Regions from separate parts of the Massilia niabensis genome, predicted to be linked through region 3. Evidence: predicted binding sites of a transcription regulator. Region 3 holds the regulator's gene; each other region holds the start of a gene.
The links. The regulator HrcA, encoded in region 3, represses chaperone genes, less so after heat shock. The targets are predictions, from matches to a motif close to TTAGCACTCNNNNNNNNNGAGTGCTAA.

Region 1 (5,190 bases), on a different contig from region 3:
CCGCGGTGAAGGCGCGGTCCACCTTCAGCACGTCCATGCGCAGCCGCTGCAACTGCGACAGCGAGGAGTAACCGGTGCCGAAATCGTCGACGTGCAGCTTGATGCCGCGCGCGCGGATGGCCGCCAGTTCGGCCGCGATCTCGTCGTGGTCGCCCATCATGACCGATTCGGTGACCTCGATCTCGAGCAGGCTCGCCGGCACGTTGTGGCGCCGCATCGCCTCCTCGAACTGGCGCAGCACGCGGCCGCTGGCGAACTGCTTGACCGAGACGTTGATCGAGACCGGCACCAGCGGCAGGGCGGCCGCGCGCCAGCGCGCCAGCTGGGCGCAGGCCATGTCGATCACGCGCTCGCCAATCGGCAGGATCAAGCCGCTCGATTCGGCCAGCGGAATGAATTCGTTCGGGGCGATCATGCCGGCCTCCGGCTGCTGCCAGCGCAGCAGCGCCTCCATGCTCAGCAAGGCGCCCGACACGGTATCGACGCGCGGCTGGTAATGCAGCAGAAACTGGCCGCGCTCGAGCGCCTCGAGCAGGCGCGCCTTGAGCTGGGCGCGCCCCTTGACCGTCGCCGACAGCGCCTGGTCGTAGAAGCGGTGCTGGCCGCGGCCGTCGTTCTTGCTGGCGTACATGGCGATGTCAGCGTGGCGGATCAGGGCATGCAAATCGAGCCCGTCGCGCGGGAAGATGCTGATGCCGATCGAGGCGCCGACCGCCGCCTGCAGCTCGTCGCCCAGCGCGAACGGCGCCCGGAAGGCCGCCACGATGCGTTCGGCCACGTCGGCGACCTGCCACTCGTCGCCGGCGGGCCCGAGCAGCACCACGAATTCATCGCCGCCGAAGCGCGCGACCCGGTCGTTCGGCCGCAGCAGCGAAAGCAGGCGCCGGCTTGCGGCGTGCAGCAGGCGGTCGCCGGCGGCATGGCCATGCGAGTCGTTCACGTGCTTGAATTCGTCGAGGTCGATGAACAGCAGGGCCAGCTGTTCGCCGTCGCTGGCGGCGCGCGCCAGCACCGGCGGCACGGTATGGAGCAGCCAGTGGCGATTCGGCAGCCCGGTCAGCGGGTCTTCGTTGGCCAGGCGCTGCATCTGCTCTTCGTGGGCCTTGCGCTCGCTGATGTCCTGCAGCGTGATCGCCAGGCCGTTGCCGACCCGTATCAGGCGGCGCCGGCCCCAGGCGATATTCAGGCGCGCATCGACCGGCATGCGCCGGTCCTCTTCGTGGTAGCCGTTGGCCATCGCGGCCTGGTAGGAGCCGATCAGCTCAAGGCCGTGCACCCCGCTGTCGAGGTTCGACACGCGCCGGCCGACCAGTTCGGCGCGCGTCATGCCGTAGAACCAGGCGCCGCGCTCGTTGCAGTCGACGATGGTGAAGTCGACGATGTCGCCCTTGCGATCATGCACGGGGGAAGCCATGTAGAAGCCGTCGTTCGCGCTTTCGGTGGCGGTGCGGTAGGCCAGGCGCACCTCGTCCTCCTCGCGCGCCCTGGCCGCCGCGCGCAGCGACAGCACGCCGGCCAGCAGGGCCAGCATGCCCACGCCAATGGTGGCAAGGATGGCGTTGTCGCGGATGTCCTGGGCGTACTGGCGGGCGCCGGCCAGTGCTTCACGCTGCGACAGGGCGACCAGCGCCAGCACCGGATAGGCCGACGAGCGGCGCCAGCCGACCATGCGCGCCACGCCATCGGCGAAGCCGCCCTGCCCCTCGACCAGCCGCGCCTGCGGCCGGTCGAACCATTGCATGGCGGTACCCGGCAACAGCGCCCGGGCCGCGCCGGCGCCATGCTGCTCGATGCGCAGGATGCCTTCCGGGCCGAGCAGGGCCAGCACGCCATCGCGCCCGAGTGCGGCCGGACCGGCGAAGGAGGTGAAGTATTGTGCATCGACCAGCATGACAACGACGCCGTCGAACTCGTCGTCAAGGCGGTCGAGGCGGCGCGTGAACAGGATCGCCGGCCGCCCGTCGCGCAGCCCGGGTGGCGCGGCGTCGATGCGCAGTGCCGTCGAATTATTGTTCCGGTGCTGGACGAAAAAGGGCAGTTGCGACAGGTCGGGGCCGTCCGCCAGCGGGTGCGTCGCCGAGCGGACGCGCCCATGCACATCGATCACGCTGACCGAGATGAACGTGCTGTCGGTGAACATGCCGGCGGCGCGCATGTCTTCGAGCAGCCCGGGCCGGCGTGCGCGCTCCCAGCTGTGCTTGAGTTGCATCGTGACCTGGTCCATCTGGGCGATCGAGCGCGTCAGGTATTGCTCGTAGGCGTCGGCATAGGCATCGGCCTGGCGCAGCGCCACCTCGGCCGCACGTGTGGTTTCGGCCTCGGTGCGCATCAGGGTAATGCCCCACAACAGGGCGCAGCAGAGCAACGCGAGGAGAAGCCAGACGAGCGGAAAAAGACGGGAAGTCAAGGGCGATGCGGGTACGGCGTACTTGCTCATGCGGGTCCGTTATTGGCGCGGCGAATATCGCCGGCGCGGGATATCCCGCCGCATACTTTAATGGACGAATATGACGCGATGATGACGCGATAATAACGAGACCCGGAATCAAATGCGCATAAAGGCAAAAGCCGGATAAAAAAACGGCTGCGCGCCGAATGGCCGCAACCGTTTTTATGGAATAGAGCCCCGCCTGTGCCGTTTTTTGCCGGCATCCCGAACCTGATGGCTCAAGGTGGTCACAGTCATTTCAATTTCGGGTTCGTCGAACTAGCGACGCTCACGCCCACCGAACATATCCCGCAACCTATGCATGTAAATGGTTCAAGGAATATATGGCAATCTCGAACACCGCAGGGTGCCTCGCAGTTTACTCGCTTGAACCCGCATGTCAAACGAATTTGAGCGGTCAGGACAGATTTTGTTGCGGTGCGAGGGCGGCGTCGAGGACGGTGTGCATCGCTTCGATTTTCTGCTTGACTTCGAGCATCGACATGTCGGAGAGCGGACCTTGCGGCGACTTGACCGACAAGAATTCCGCGGCAACGCTGAGCGCGGCCATGACGGCGATGCGGTCGTTGCCCTTCACCTTGCCCGAGTCGCGCAGCGCGGTCATCTTGCCGTCGAGGTAGCGCACGGCGTCGCGCAGCGTCGCCTGCTCGCCTTCCTTGCAGGCCAGGCGGTAGGGCTGGCCCATGATCGTGACATCCAGGTAAATCATCGGCTAGCCTCGGTATGGAGCGGTTCGGTGTCGGCATCCTCTTCGGCCGCGGCCGGGGCAGGCAACTGCTCGATCACGGCTTCGATCCGGTGCTGGGCCTCGACCAGGCGCTCGAGCAGCGCCGTGTTCACTTCGTTGAGCAGCAGGTTGGTCTGGCGCAGTTGCGCGTTCTCTTGGCGCAGCGACCCGACGAGCGCTGCGAGCTGCTCGATCTTGTCGGATAGGTCTTGGAATTCGGAAATCATCCGTAACTATAGGACTGATATGGTTGGACAGTCAACAGGATAGCGTGTCGTGCGCCGGGGCTGCGGTCGCAGGATCCGGGAGTTTCGCGCAGTCGCCGCCGGGCTCCTCGCACGCCTTCCAGACATTTCACACAGGCTTTTGATCTTGCTCAATCACCCACGAACAGTGCGTCAAGTTCGCTCCTTTCGGTGCTAGTCTCTCCGCTTTGTATCTGCGCCATGACCACTCGGCAAGCCCTTGTGCTTGAGGCAACGCAAGGGTCGAACGTTAAATAAGCAACATGGCGTCTTGAAATACCATCATCTCGTCCCTATAATTAGCACTCGTTAGTAGAGAGTGCTAACAACCACTTTCAAGCCGCGCCGCACCTGCGATGCGGCCACAACGCCAACAATAGCTAGTCCAAACCACTGAATTTAAGGAGTTTTGCATGAACCTTCGCCCTCTGCACGATCGCGTTATCGTGAAGCGTCTCGACCAGGAAACCAAGACTGCCTCCGGCCTGATCATCCCTGATGCAGCCGCCGAGAAGCCGGACCAGGGCGAGATCCTCGCCGTCGGCAATGGCAAAGTCCAGGACAACGGTCAGCTGCGTGCACTGGAAGTCCAGGTCGGCGACCGCGTCCTGTTCGGCAAGTATTCGGGCCAGACCGTCAAGGTCGACGGCCAGGAACTGCTGGTGATGCGTGAAGAAGACATCATGGCCGTGCTGGTCAAGTAATCCTCCTCCCCTCAGAACATCTCACGAATACACGGAGAAATAGAAAATGGCAGCTAAAGAAGTAATTTTCGGCGACGCAGCGCGCGCCAAAATGGTTGAAGGCGTCAACATCCTCGCCAACGCAGTCAAGGTCACCCTGGGTCCTAAAGGCCGCAACGTCGTGCTGGACCGCTCGTTCGGCGCGCCGACCGTCACCAAGGACGGTGTCTCGGTCGCCAAAGAGATCGAACTGAAAGACAAGCTGCAGAACATGGGCGCGCAGATGGTCAAGGAAGTCGCTTCGAAGACCAGCGACAATGCCGGCGACGGCACCACCACCGCGACCGTGCTGGCCCAGGCCATCGTGCGCGAAGGCATGAAGTTCGTTGCCGCCGGCATGAACCCGATGGACCTCAAGCGCGGCATCGACAAGGCAGTCGCTGCCACCGTCGAAGAGCTGGCGAAGATCTCCCGTCCATGCACCACCACCAAGGAAATCGCCCAGGTCGGCGCGATCTCGGCCAACTCGGACTACTCGATCGGCGAGCGTATCGCTGAAGCGATGGAAAAAGTCGGCAAGGAAGGCGTCATCACCGTCGAAGACGGCAAGTCGCTGAACGACGAACTCGACATCGTCGAAGGCATGCAGTTCGACCGCGGCTACCTGTCGCCGTACTTCATCAACAACCCGGACAAGCAAGTCGCGATTCACGACAACCCGTTCGTCCTGCTGTGCGACAAGAAGATCTCGAACATCCGTGACCTGCTGCCGGTACTGGAGCAAGTTGCGAAAGCCGGCCGTCCGCTGGTGATCGTTGCCGAAGACATCGAAGGCGAAGCGCTGGCGACCCTGGTCGTCAACAACATCCGCGGCATCCTGAAGACCGTCGCCGTCAAGGCGCCAGGCTTCGGCGACCGCCGCAAGGCCATGCTGGAAGATATCGCTGTCCTGACCGGCGGCCAGGTCATCGCTGAAGAAGTCGGCCTGACCCTGGAAAAGGTCACGCTGGCGGAACTGGGCCAGGCCAAGCGTATCGAAGTCGGCAAGGAAAATACCATCATCATCGACGGCGCCGGCGCCGCTGA
Region 2 (5,190 bases), on a different contig from region 3:
ACCCGGACCTGGCCGCGGCGTTCGCCAAGGCCGGGCCGCACTGGGCCGCATCGAACGCCATGGCGGCGGTGGCCGATCATGACTGCGTCGTCTACCTGGTCGGCAAGGGCGGCTCGCTCGAGGCGGCCGAGGCGATGATGCGCGCCGCCGGCGCACTGGTCGAGGCCGGCGGGCTGGGGGTAAAGGTGGACAGCACCGGCATCGCCCACGGCCCGGCCTACTGGTTCGACATCTGCGACAAGCTGGAGCAACTGACGGCCCACCGGGCCCTGGTCGTGTACGTCATGGGCAAAGAGGACGTTTTTTCCTGCGGCATGCACAACTTCGGCCTGCCGGACGCGATGACGGGCGCCCTCGACAAGCCGGCCGCGGCGGACATGCTGCGCACCTTCACGCGCTACCTGCTGGAACGGGGACCGGTGTTCGCGGACGGGCATACCTTCTCGGTGAGCGAGGGCGAGCCGGTCTACCGCGTGCGGAAAGTACCCGCGCGTGACTACGGCCCCGACTCCCTCTTCAATAATCCGTATGGCGCCTGGCGCCTCGAATTGGAGCAAGCCGAAGCCCGGCGGCCGGAACCCGTGGCCGAGCGCGGGCAGGCGGACAAGCAGCACGGCTGGTGGGGCAGGATCCGCTCGTAAGGAGGGCAGCGCGACCCTGGCTCAACGGGAGTAGCTTGGCTCCAGCCCGAGCTCTGGCGGCAGCGGCACCGGTCCGTCGAACAGGCTGTGCTGCTCGGTCAGGAACAGCGCCACCAGGGTAATGAAAATCCAGACCACGGCGTTGCGCATGGCGGCGGCGCCGCGGTCACCGGGCTTGTCGCCGCCGATCAGGCGGCGGAGAAATCGTGGAAGTTTCATCTGCGGTCCTGTCGGTCTGGATGAGCATAGGCCGAATCTACCTTCCTTGCGCCTGCGCTGCCAGTGCGCACAGCCGGGCGAGCCAGGCTACCCGAATGACGGCCGGCCGGACGGCGGAACTGTCGCGTTTCCGCACGCCGTGTTCGCCTGGGCCTTGCCGATTCGTCAGTACGTCCCTCTGGTAGAATACGCGCGACCCTTTTCGTCGTGCCGGCTGCCAAAGCCGGCATGTGCATGCACTACCCGCCAACACACATCCATGTTTAGTTTCTTTAAAAGAAAAAAAGCCCCTGAGACGCCGGCTCCGGATACCGCGCCTGCGGATACCGCGCTGCTGCCTGAAGTCGCCAAGACCGTCGCTCCGCCTCCGGCGCCTGCCGCCGCGCCTGCAGCGCCGGCCCTGGCACCAGGCCCCTCGCTGGCACCCGCCCCCTTGCCTGAAGTCGAGCTCTTCATCGAAGAGACGGCCGAACGCCCGACCACCGAGGCCGAGAAGAAAAAGTCGTGGATGACGCGCCTGAAGGCCGGCCTGTCCAAGACCTCGAGCAACCTGTCGCTGCTGTTCGTCGGCGCGCGCATCGATGAAGACCTGTACGAGGAACTCGAGTCCGCCCTGCTGATGTCGGACGCCGGCATGGATGCGACCCAGCATTTGCTCGACAGCCTGCGCCGCAAGGTCAAGGACGAGAAGCTGCTCGACGCAGCCGCCGTCAAGGCCGCGCTGAAGGAATTGATGGTCGAGATGCTCGCGCCCCTGCAAAAGCCGCTCGAACTGGGCCGCCACGAGCCGCTGGTGATGATGATTTCCGGCGTCAACGGCGCCGGCAAGACCACGACCATCGGCAAGCTGGCCAAGCACATGCAGCGCTCCGAGCAGTCGGTGCTGCTGGCCGCCGGCGACACCTTCCGCGCCGCCGCGCGCGAGCAGCTGATGGTCTGGGGCCAGCGCAACAACGTCACCGTGATCTCGCAGGCCTCGGGCGACCCGGCCGCGGTCGCGTTCGACGCGGTCCAGTCGGGCAAGGCGCGCGGCGTCGACGTCGTCATGGTCGATACCGCCGGCCGCCTGCCGACCCAGCTGCACCTGATGGAAGAACTCAAGAAGATCAAGCGCGTGATCGGCAAGGGCATGGATGGCGCCCCGCACGAGACCCTGCTCGTCATCGACGGCAACACCGGCCAGAACGCCCTGGCCCAAGTCAAAGCCTTCGACGATGCGCTGCAGCTGACGGGCCTGGTGATTACCAAGCTCGACGGCACTGCCAAGGGCGGCGTGCTGGCCGCGATTGCCCGTACCCGCCCGATTCCGGTGTACTTCATCGGCGTGGGCGAAAAGCTGGACGACCTGCAGCCATTCGATGCTGAAGAATTCGTCGAAGCGCTGCTGGGTTAAGAGATAAGAGTCGCCGCCGATGATCGAGTTCCATTCCGTTTCCAAGCAGTATTCCGCCGAGGCCACCGCCCTGCGCGAGGTCTCCCTGAACATCGACAAGGGCGAGCTGGTGTACCTGGCCGGCCCGTCCGGCGCCGGCAAGTCGACCCTGATGAAAATGGTCGCCGCCATCGAGCGCCCCAGCAGCGGGCGCGTGATCGTCTTCGGGCAGGACATCGGCAAGCTGAAAAGGCCGAGCATCCCCTTCCTGCGGCGCAAGCTCGGGCTGATCTTCCAGCACCAGCGCCTGCTCAACGACCGCAATATCCTGGCCAATGTCATGCTGCCGCTGTTGGTGTCAGGTGCGCCCATGGGCCCGGCCGAGGGCCGCGCCCGGGCAGCGCTCGACAAGGTCGGCCTGCTCGACCGCGCGCGTGCGCATCCGCTCGAACTGTCGGGCGGCGAGCAGCAGCGCGTGGCGATTGCCCGCGCGATCGTCAACCGGCCGCAGATCATCCTGGCCGACGAACCGACGGCCAATCTCGACCGCGTGGCGGCCGACAAGGTGCTCGACGCCCTGCGTGCCTTCAATTCGGTTGGCGTCACCTGCGTCATCTCGACGCACGACGAGCAGGTGCTCGATCGCGCTGCGCGCGTGATCCGGCTCGAGCACGGGCAACTCGTGTCTGCCGGTGAGGCCGGCGACCATGTCCTGGCCGAGCGCGCCGCTACCGACCGCCGCATTGCCGACCGCGCTGCTGCCGACCGTGCCACTGACGGCGTCGGAGGTGCCGTATGAGCCCGTGGATCCGCCACCACCGTTTCGCCTTCGGCGCGGCGTTCTCGCACCTGCGCAAGTCGCCGGGCAGTTTCCTGTTCAACGTGCTGGTCGTCGCCGTCGCGCTCGCCCTGCCCTTCGCGGGCATCACCCTGCTCGACAACGTGCGCCCCATGTCGGAGCAACTGTCGGTCGACCCGGAGGTGAGCCTGTTCGTCAAGCCCGAGGCCTCGCGCGAGGACGCGCAGGCGCTCGAGCCGCAGCTGCGCCAGATCCTGCAGGGCAGCGGCGCGCGCATCGTGTTCGTGCCGCGCGAGCGGGCGCTGGGCGACCTGAAGGAACGCAGCGGGCTGTCGGCCGCTCTCGACACCCTGGGCGAGAATCCCCTGCCCGACAGCTACATCATGAAGCTCGAGGGTTTTTCGAACAATGCCGATGCGGCGCGCATCGACGGCATCGTCGAAAAGATGAGCGCGCTGCCGCAGGTCGATACCGTGCAGGTGGATTCCGCCTGGGTCAAGCGCCTGGCCGCCCTGCTGGGCATCCTTCGCCTGGCGCTGCTGCTGCTGGCCATTACCCTGAGCGTGGTGGTGATCGCCGTCGTGTTCAACACGATCCGCCTGCAGGTGCTGACCCAGCGCGAGGAAATCGCCGTCTCCAAACTGCTGGGCGCAACCGACAACTTCATTCACCGCCCGTTCTATTACACGGGCGCCCTGCTCGGCCTGTGCGCCGGCGCCGTGGCACTGGGCGCGGTGGCGCTGGCCCTGAACCCGCTGAACGCGGCGATTGCGGAGTTTGCGCGGCTGTACGCGTCGGAATTCCAGCTGGCGCCGCTGGGGGCGCTGGAACTGGCTGGATTGCTGGCAATCAGCGCGGGGCTTGGCTTGACCGGGGCGATGCTGTCGGTGCAGCGCCATCTGGCGCGGCTGAGCTGAAGACTTCATAAAGTGGGCACGTACTTGAGGCCATTGGCCTCAAGTACCCCATCCGACGTTTCACCACAAACACTTCTTGTAGTCCTCCACGCCGCGACCACGCGGGAATTTGTCGCACAGGCTGCCGAACTTCGCGCAGGGTGCGCCAACTAACAGAAAACGGGGGTGCTGTCCCCGTAACCTGCGGTCTAAACGCTGGCACAAGCCACACATTTGAGGTCTATCAATAATTTTGCAAGGTTCTGCTCTACAGTAAATCTGATCTTTTTTTAAATACTGATAAGCAATACTTTAAGCAGACTTAAACGTTCCTCTCCTATGAGGGGGCCGCTAGCACTCACCCCTAGAGAGTGCTAATATATGTCCTCAAGTGAAGGTATACAAGGCTTGTACCGCATCAGGCACGATGGTGTGCAGTCAGCTCCGGGGTGTCCCGGCAAACGTTGACGATGCAGCAAAGACGACTCTACGAGGAAAACATAATGTCCGCACAATCCGCATTGGTTCCAACCAGCAATCGTGCTCTGGGACTTGGCTTCACCGGCAATCTCGGTAACATCGACGCGTATATTTCCGCGGTGAACCGCCTGCCGATGCTGACCCACGAGGAAGAAGTCTCGCTGGCAAAGCGGCTGCGGGAAGCGAACGATCTCGACGCCGCACAGAAACTGGTGCTGTCGCACCTGCGCCTGGTGGTGTCGATTGCGCGCGGCTACCTCGGCTACGGCCTGCCGCACGCCGACCTGATCCAGGAAGGCAACATCGGTCTGATGAAGGCAGTCAAGCGCTTCGACCCGAACCAGGGCGTGCGCCTGGTGTCGTACGCCATGCACTGGATCAAGGCCGAGATGCATGAATACATCTTGAAGAACTGGCGCCTGGTAAAGGTCGCTACGACCAAAGCCCAGCGCAAGCTGTTCTTCAACCTGCGCAGCAACAAGGTCGGCCTCGATGCGATGACGCCGACCCAGGTCGACGACCTGGCGAAGATGCTCGACGTCAAGCGCGAAGAAGTGATCGAGATGGAAACGCGCCTCTCGGGCCGCGACATCGCCCTGGAAGCGCCAACCGATGACGAGGACGACAAGTTCTCGCCGATCGCCTACCTGTCGTCGGACCAGCAGGAGCCGACCAAGGTGCTCGAAGCCGAGCAGGTCACGCGCCTGCAGTCCGAAGGCCTGGAAACCGCGCTCGGCAAGCTCGACCCGCGTTCGCGCCGCATCGTCGAAGCACGCTGGCTGG
Region 3 (5,190 bases):
CGACGCGGCGGACTTGTCGGCATCGGCCGCCACTGCTTGCGGGGACGTGTTCACCGGCGCGGCCGGCTTGGTCTGGTTACGCCAGGATGCGCAACCGGACAAGACCAGCGTGCATGCGAGGCCTGCGACGAGCGCGGCGCGGGCGTAGGAACGATGAACAACGGCATCAATGACGCGCATAAGTAACCTCAAAACGATTAAGCGGGAGCTTCCAAAACGCTATATCATAAAGCACTCCGCCTATCTACGAGTAACAAACATGAGTAACAGCCCTACCGACCTGAAGGCGAGCGGCCTGAAGGCGACTTTGCCTCGCCTGAAGATCCTGGAAATTTTCCAGAACAGCGAAGTGCGGCACCTGACGGCGGAAGACGTCTACAAAATCCTGCTGGCCGAGAACATGGATGTCGGCCTGGCGACCGTGTACCGCGTCCTGACCCAATTCGAGCAGGCAGGCCTGCTTAACCGTAACCACTTTGAAACCGGCAAGGCCATCTATGAGCTCAATGCCGGCTCGCACCACGACCACCTGGTCTGCCTCGACTGCGGCCATGTCGAAGAATTCTACGACGAGGACATCGAATCCCGGCAGCACAAGATCGCCGTCGAGCGCGGCTTCAAGATCGCCGAGCACGCGCTGGCGATCTACGGCAACTGCGTCAAACCGGCCTGCCCGCATCGGAATTGATCGCCCCATGCTTTGACAAAAATGGCGCCGATGGCGCCATTTTTTATTGCCACGCAGGGTGGTCGTTACGGATGGCTCAGCGCATTCGACAGCAGCTTGGCCGTGATATCCACGATCGGGATCACGCGCTCGTAGGCCATGCGCGTCGGCCCGATCACGCCCAGGGTGCCGACGACCTTGCCGTTCACCTCATACGGCGCGGTGACCACGCTCATTTCGTCCATCGGCACCAGCTTCGATTCGCCGCCGATAAAAATCTGCACGCCGCCGGCCTTGCTCGACATGTCGAGCAGCTGCATCAGCCCGGTCTTCTGCTCGAACATCTCGAACATCTGGCGCAGCGAGCTCATGTTGGATGAAAGGTCGCTGACTGACAGCAGGTTGCGTTCCCCGGAAATGACCATGCCGTCGCCCTGCTCGGCCATGGCCTCGGTGCCGGCTTCCACCGCCGTCTGCATCAGGCCGCCGATGTCGTCGCGCAGCTGGCGCAGTTCGCTGCCCAGGCGCCTGCGCACTTCCTCGAAGGTCAGGCCGGCGAAGTTCTGGTTCAGGTAATTGGCCGACTGCACCAGCTGGTTCGGCGTGTAGTCGACCTCGGTCAGCAGCAGGCGGTTCTGCACGTCGCCGCGCGGGTCGACAATCACGAGCAGGATGCGCCGCTCGGACAGGCGCAGGAATTCGATTTGCTGGAACACCGACTCGCGGCGCGGGCTCTGCACCACGCCGGCAAACTGGGTCAGCGAGGACAGCATCTGCGCCGCGTTGGCGATGAGTTTCTGCGGTTGCTGGCTCGAGAGGCGCATGCGCTCGGAATCGACGCCGTGCTGGCCGTCCAGGTGCTGCACCGTCAGCAGGGTGTCGACGAACAGCCGGTAGCCGCGCGGCGTGGGCACGCGCCCGGCCGAGGTGTGGGGACTGGCGACATAGCCCATTTCCTCGAGGTCGGCCATGATGTTGCGGATCGTGGCCGGGGACAGGTCGAGGCCCGAGATCTTCGAGAGCGCGCGCGACCCGACCGGCTGGCCGTCGGCGATATAGCGCTCGACCAGGGCTTTCAGGAGGGTTTGGGCACGGGGTTCAAGATGCATGGGGAAGGCAAGCGGCAGAATGTTCTGCACCTATTATGCACGTTCGTTCGCCCCCTGTGGGCTCAAGCGTGTTCGCGCTTGAGCCAGGCGAGCAAACCGTCGAAATCGGCAACGGTCGCGTCCGGCTGCACGCCCTCTTCCAGGTCGCGCCGGCTGGCGGTGCGGTTCATCCATACCGCGCGCAGCCCGGCGCGCTGGGCGCCCTGCACGTCCAGGATCAGGTCGTCGCCGACGTAGACCGCCTCCTGCGGCGCCACGCCGAGCGCCTCCAGGGCGGCGTGGAAGATGGACGGGTCCGGTTTGGCGCGCCCGAAGGCCGGCGCCGACACCGAGGCGTGGAAGTGGTGGGCCAGGCCGATCGTCTGCAAGTCGGCGTTGCCATTCGTAATCGAACCGATCAGCACGCGCCCCTTCAGCCGCAACAGGCCCGGCAGCACGTCGTCATAGGGAATCACGGCATTGCGGGCGGCGAAGAATTCCGTCATGGCCTGCTCCACCTTGGCCGCGTCCTCGCCGGCCTGCTCGAAAGCGGCGATCAGGCCGGCACGGCGCAGGGCGCCGAGGTCGAGCTGGAACTCGGGTTTGCGCGCCAGCAGTTCGAGCCTGGCCTGGCGCAGGCTGTCGATGGTGAAGCGCTCCGCCACCCGCGGCACGTTGTTGGCAAGCCACGCGAACAGGGTCTGTTCGGCCTGCAGGATCACAGGCGCGATCGGCCACAGGGTGTCGTCCAGGTCGAACAGGACGGCTTTGGGCCAGGGGCGGCGGTTGGTAGGCGTCATCGTTCGTGCTTGAATGGGGGCGGACCAAGGATAGCGAGGCCAGCGGCCAAATGCAAATGCGTGCAATCGCGCGCCCACGTTACACCGTGATACAAAGAGCGATAGGCCCGGGGCTTGTCAAATGCTCTAAAATGATGGGCAAACTTCTATCGTGCGGCGTGGCGCATCCGGTTGCGCGCCAGCCCCTTCCCTTTTTATTTGGAGAAATGATGATTCGTTCCCCCCTGCGTGCCGGCCTCGCGCTGGCATGCGCGTTGAGCCTGTCCGCCTGCGGCGGCGGCGACGGCGACCTGTATATCGGCGGCACGGTCTCCGGCGTTACCAAGCCGGGCCTGGTCCTGACGAACAACGGCGGTTCGGACCTCGCCATCGCGAGTTCGGGCAGCTTCGTTTTCAACGACCTGGTGGAAACCGACGACCGCTATTTCGTCGAGGTGAAAAGCGTTCCGGCCAACGTCGAGCCGGGCGGCTGCGTGGTGGACAACGCGACTGGCCGCGCCGTCTTCAATGTCAACACTGTCCGCGTCACCTGCACGATCCGCAAGTGGGCGCTGGGCGGCTCGGTCGTCGGACTGGGCAACAAGACCGGCCTCGTGCTCGTCAACGGCACCGACAAGGTCGAGATCGCCCCGAACGCCACGACCTTTCAGATGGCCCCGGTATCCGAAGATTCGCCGTATGGCGTGACCGTGCTGCCTACGCCCGGCGGACCGAACTGCGCCGTGGAGAACGGCACAGGACAGATGCCATCAGGTAACGTCGCGAGCATCGTCGTGCGTTGCACCCCATGATTCTGGAGGCTAATTTGAAGAAATCGACCCTGGCGCTGGCCGCGCTGACCCTGGCGCTGGCCGCCGGCCTCTCCGCCTGCGGCGGCGGCACCTCGAGCTACACCGTCGGCGGCGCCGTCACCGGCCTGGAATTCGAGGGCTTGGTGCTGTCGAACAATGGCGAAGACGTGGCGGTCAAGCCACTCGGCTATGACGATGTGAAGGACGACAAGGGCAACGTCATTGGGCGCGTGCCGAAAAACGTCAACTATGCGTTCAATACCCAGGTCGACTACGGCGACCCCTATAACGTGACCGTGAAGACGTTGCCCCCGCACCAAAACTGCGTCCTGGCCGGTGGCACCGCGGACACGGCAGGCCGCCTGTCCGTCATCAACGCCGCCATTGCCTGCGCACTGGTCAAAAACCCGATCAGCGGCACGGTGAGCGGCCTCACGAGTGGCGAACTGGTCCTGACTAACGGCAGCACCGGCGGCCAGGTCATCGTCGCCGCCAATGCGACCAGTTTCGCCTTCGCGAGCGAGGAGACCCTGGTGACGTATAACCAGACCTACGGCATCACGGTCCTGAGCAAGCCCGCCAACCTGACCTGCACCGTCAGCAACGGCGCCGGGATCATGGGCGACAACCCAGTGACCAACGTTGCCGTGGTTTGTCAGCCTAACGCTTAACGAGAGATATTCACCACACGCATGTCGCCTATTCTGAAAGAAAATTAGACGTATATGCTGTGATGCAGCATACTGCACCTGTCTCCTCCAACTCTCCTCAGAAAAGAATTGGATTTAGCCCACCCGCAACGGTGGGCTTTTTTTTCGCCTGCAGGCTTCAGCCGACCTTCGTCATCGGCGCGAGGCGCTTGGCGGTGACCTTCACCACAGCCATTTTTTCGCTGCCGACCGACACCATCGCATCGGCGCGCACTTGCGCCTTGTAGCTCTCGGCGCTGGCATAGGTGCTGACGCCAACGACCAGTGCGGCGACGACAAAGAGCGCTTCCATGTGTTTGAGGACGTTCATTTCAGTACTCCCTTGTGAGTGGTTGTTGCCCTCTGCTGGGTGCGTTCGGGCTTTCGATGGGAGTACTTTAGCAATCGGGGCGCGGGCCTTCCATCGGGTTGCGACGGAATGCAAAAAGCGCGCGATGAAGCGCGCCGGAGGCCGATAGAGTGCGTTGTGTGCGTATTGTGCAGCGCGGCACGGCTGAGGTAGCCGTGCGTTTTAATGCGGCCCCGCCAGGGAGGCGGAGCGTTACAGCATTCAACCCGGCTTGAGGATATTCGCCAGCGCCACGTACTGCTCGAGGCTGACCGTTTCCGGGCGGGTGCCCGGGTCGATGCCGGCGTCGACCAGCTGCTGCTCGGTGAACATGCCGGCCACGCAGTTGCGGATGACCTTGCGGCGCTGGGAAAACGCCTTCTGCACCACTGCCGACAGCGTTGCGCCATCGACAGCGAGCTGGTTCCGCGTCGGCACCATGCGCACGATGGCCGACTCGACCTGGGGCGGCGGATCGAAGGCGGTCGGCGGCACGATGAACAGCAGCGACATGTCGTAGCGCCATTGCAGCATCACCGACAGGCGGCCGTAGGCCTTGGTGCCCGGCTCGGCCACCATGCGCTCGACTACTTCCTTTTGCAGCATGAAGTGCTGGTCCTCGACCAGGTGCGCGAACTCGGCCAGGTGGAACAGCAGCGGGCTCGAGATGTTGTATGGCAGGTTGCCGACGATGCGCAGCTTCTGCCCTTCCGGCACGGGAATCGAGCTGTAATCGAACTTCAGTGCGTCGCCCGAATGGATGGTGAGCTTTTCGCGCGGGTAGGCCTTTTCCAGGCGCGCCACCA

Region 1: groES (co-chaperone GroES) is a predicted target of HrcA. The motif match lies at 3,721-3,747, and genes of this name have one in related genera.
Region 2: rpoH (RNA polymerase sigma factor RpoH) is a predicted target of HrcA. The motif match lies at 4,279-4,305, and genes of this name have one in related genera.

Annotation. Positions count from the first base shown of each region.
Region 1 covers NZ_JBHSMU010000015.1:529,250-534,439, reverse strand. The annotation lists gene ACFPN5_RS16795 (bifunctional diguanylate cyclase/phosphodiesterase) at 1-2,437, opposite strand, end outside; RNA gene ssrS (6S RNA) at 2,620-2,800, opposite strand; gene ACFPN5_RS16785 (cell division protein ZapA) at 2,847-3,158, opposite strand; gene ACFPN5_RS16780 (hypothetical protein) at 3,155-3,403, opposite strand; gene groES (co-chaperone GroES) at 3,835-4,125, shown strand; gene groL (chaperonin GroEL) at 4,172-5,190, shown strand, end outside.
Region 2 covers NZ_JBHSMU010000003.1:314,839-320,028, forward strand. The annotation lists gene ACFPN5_RS01535 (DUF4261 domain-containing protein) at 1-641, shown strand, start outside; gene ACFPN5_RS01540 (hypothetical protein) at 663-860, opposite strand; gene ftsY (signal recognition particle-docking protein FtsY) at 1,120-2,253, shown strand; gene ACFPN5_RS01550 (cell division ATP-binding protein FtsE) at 2,273-3,031, shown strand; gene ftsX (permease-like cell division protein FtsX) at 3,028-3,948, shown strand; gene rpoH (RNA polymerase sigma factor RpoH) at 4,431-5,190, shown strand, end outside.
Region 3 covers NZ_JBHSMU010000007.1:75,046-80,235, reverse strand. The annotation lists gene ACFPN5_RS06390 (outer membrane protein assembly factor BamE) at 1-180, opposite strand, end outside; gene fur (ferric iron uptake transcriptional regulator) at 260-688, shown strand; gene hrcA (heat-inducible transcriptional repressor HrcA) at 754-1,776, opposite strand; gene ACFPN5_RS06375 (HAD family hydrolase) at 1,839-2,555, opposite strand; gene ACFPN5_RS06370 (hypothetical protein) at 2,765-3,346, shown strand; gene ACFPN5_RS06365 (hypothetical protein) at 3,361-4,017, shown strand; gene ACFPN5_RS06360 (hypothetical protein) at 4,175-4,366, opposite strand; gene rsmA (16S rRNA (adenine(1518)-N(6)/adenine(1519)-N(6))-dimethyltransferase RsmA) at 4,607-5,190, opposite strand, start outside.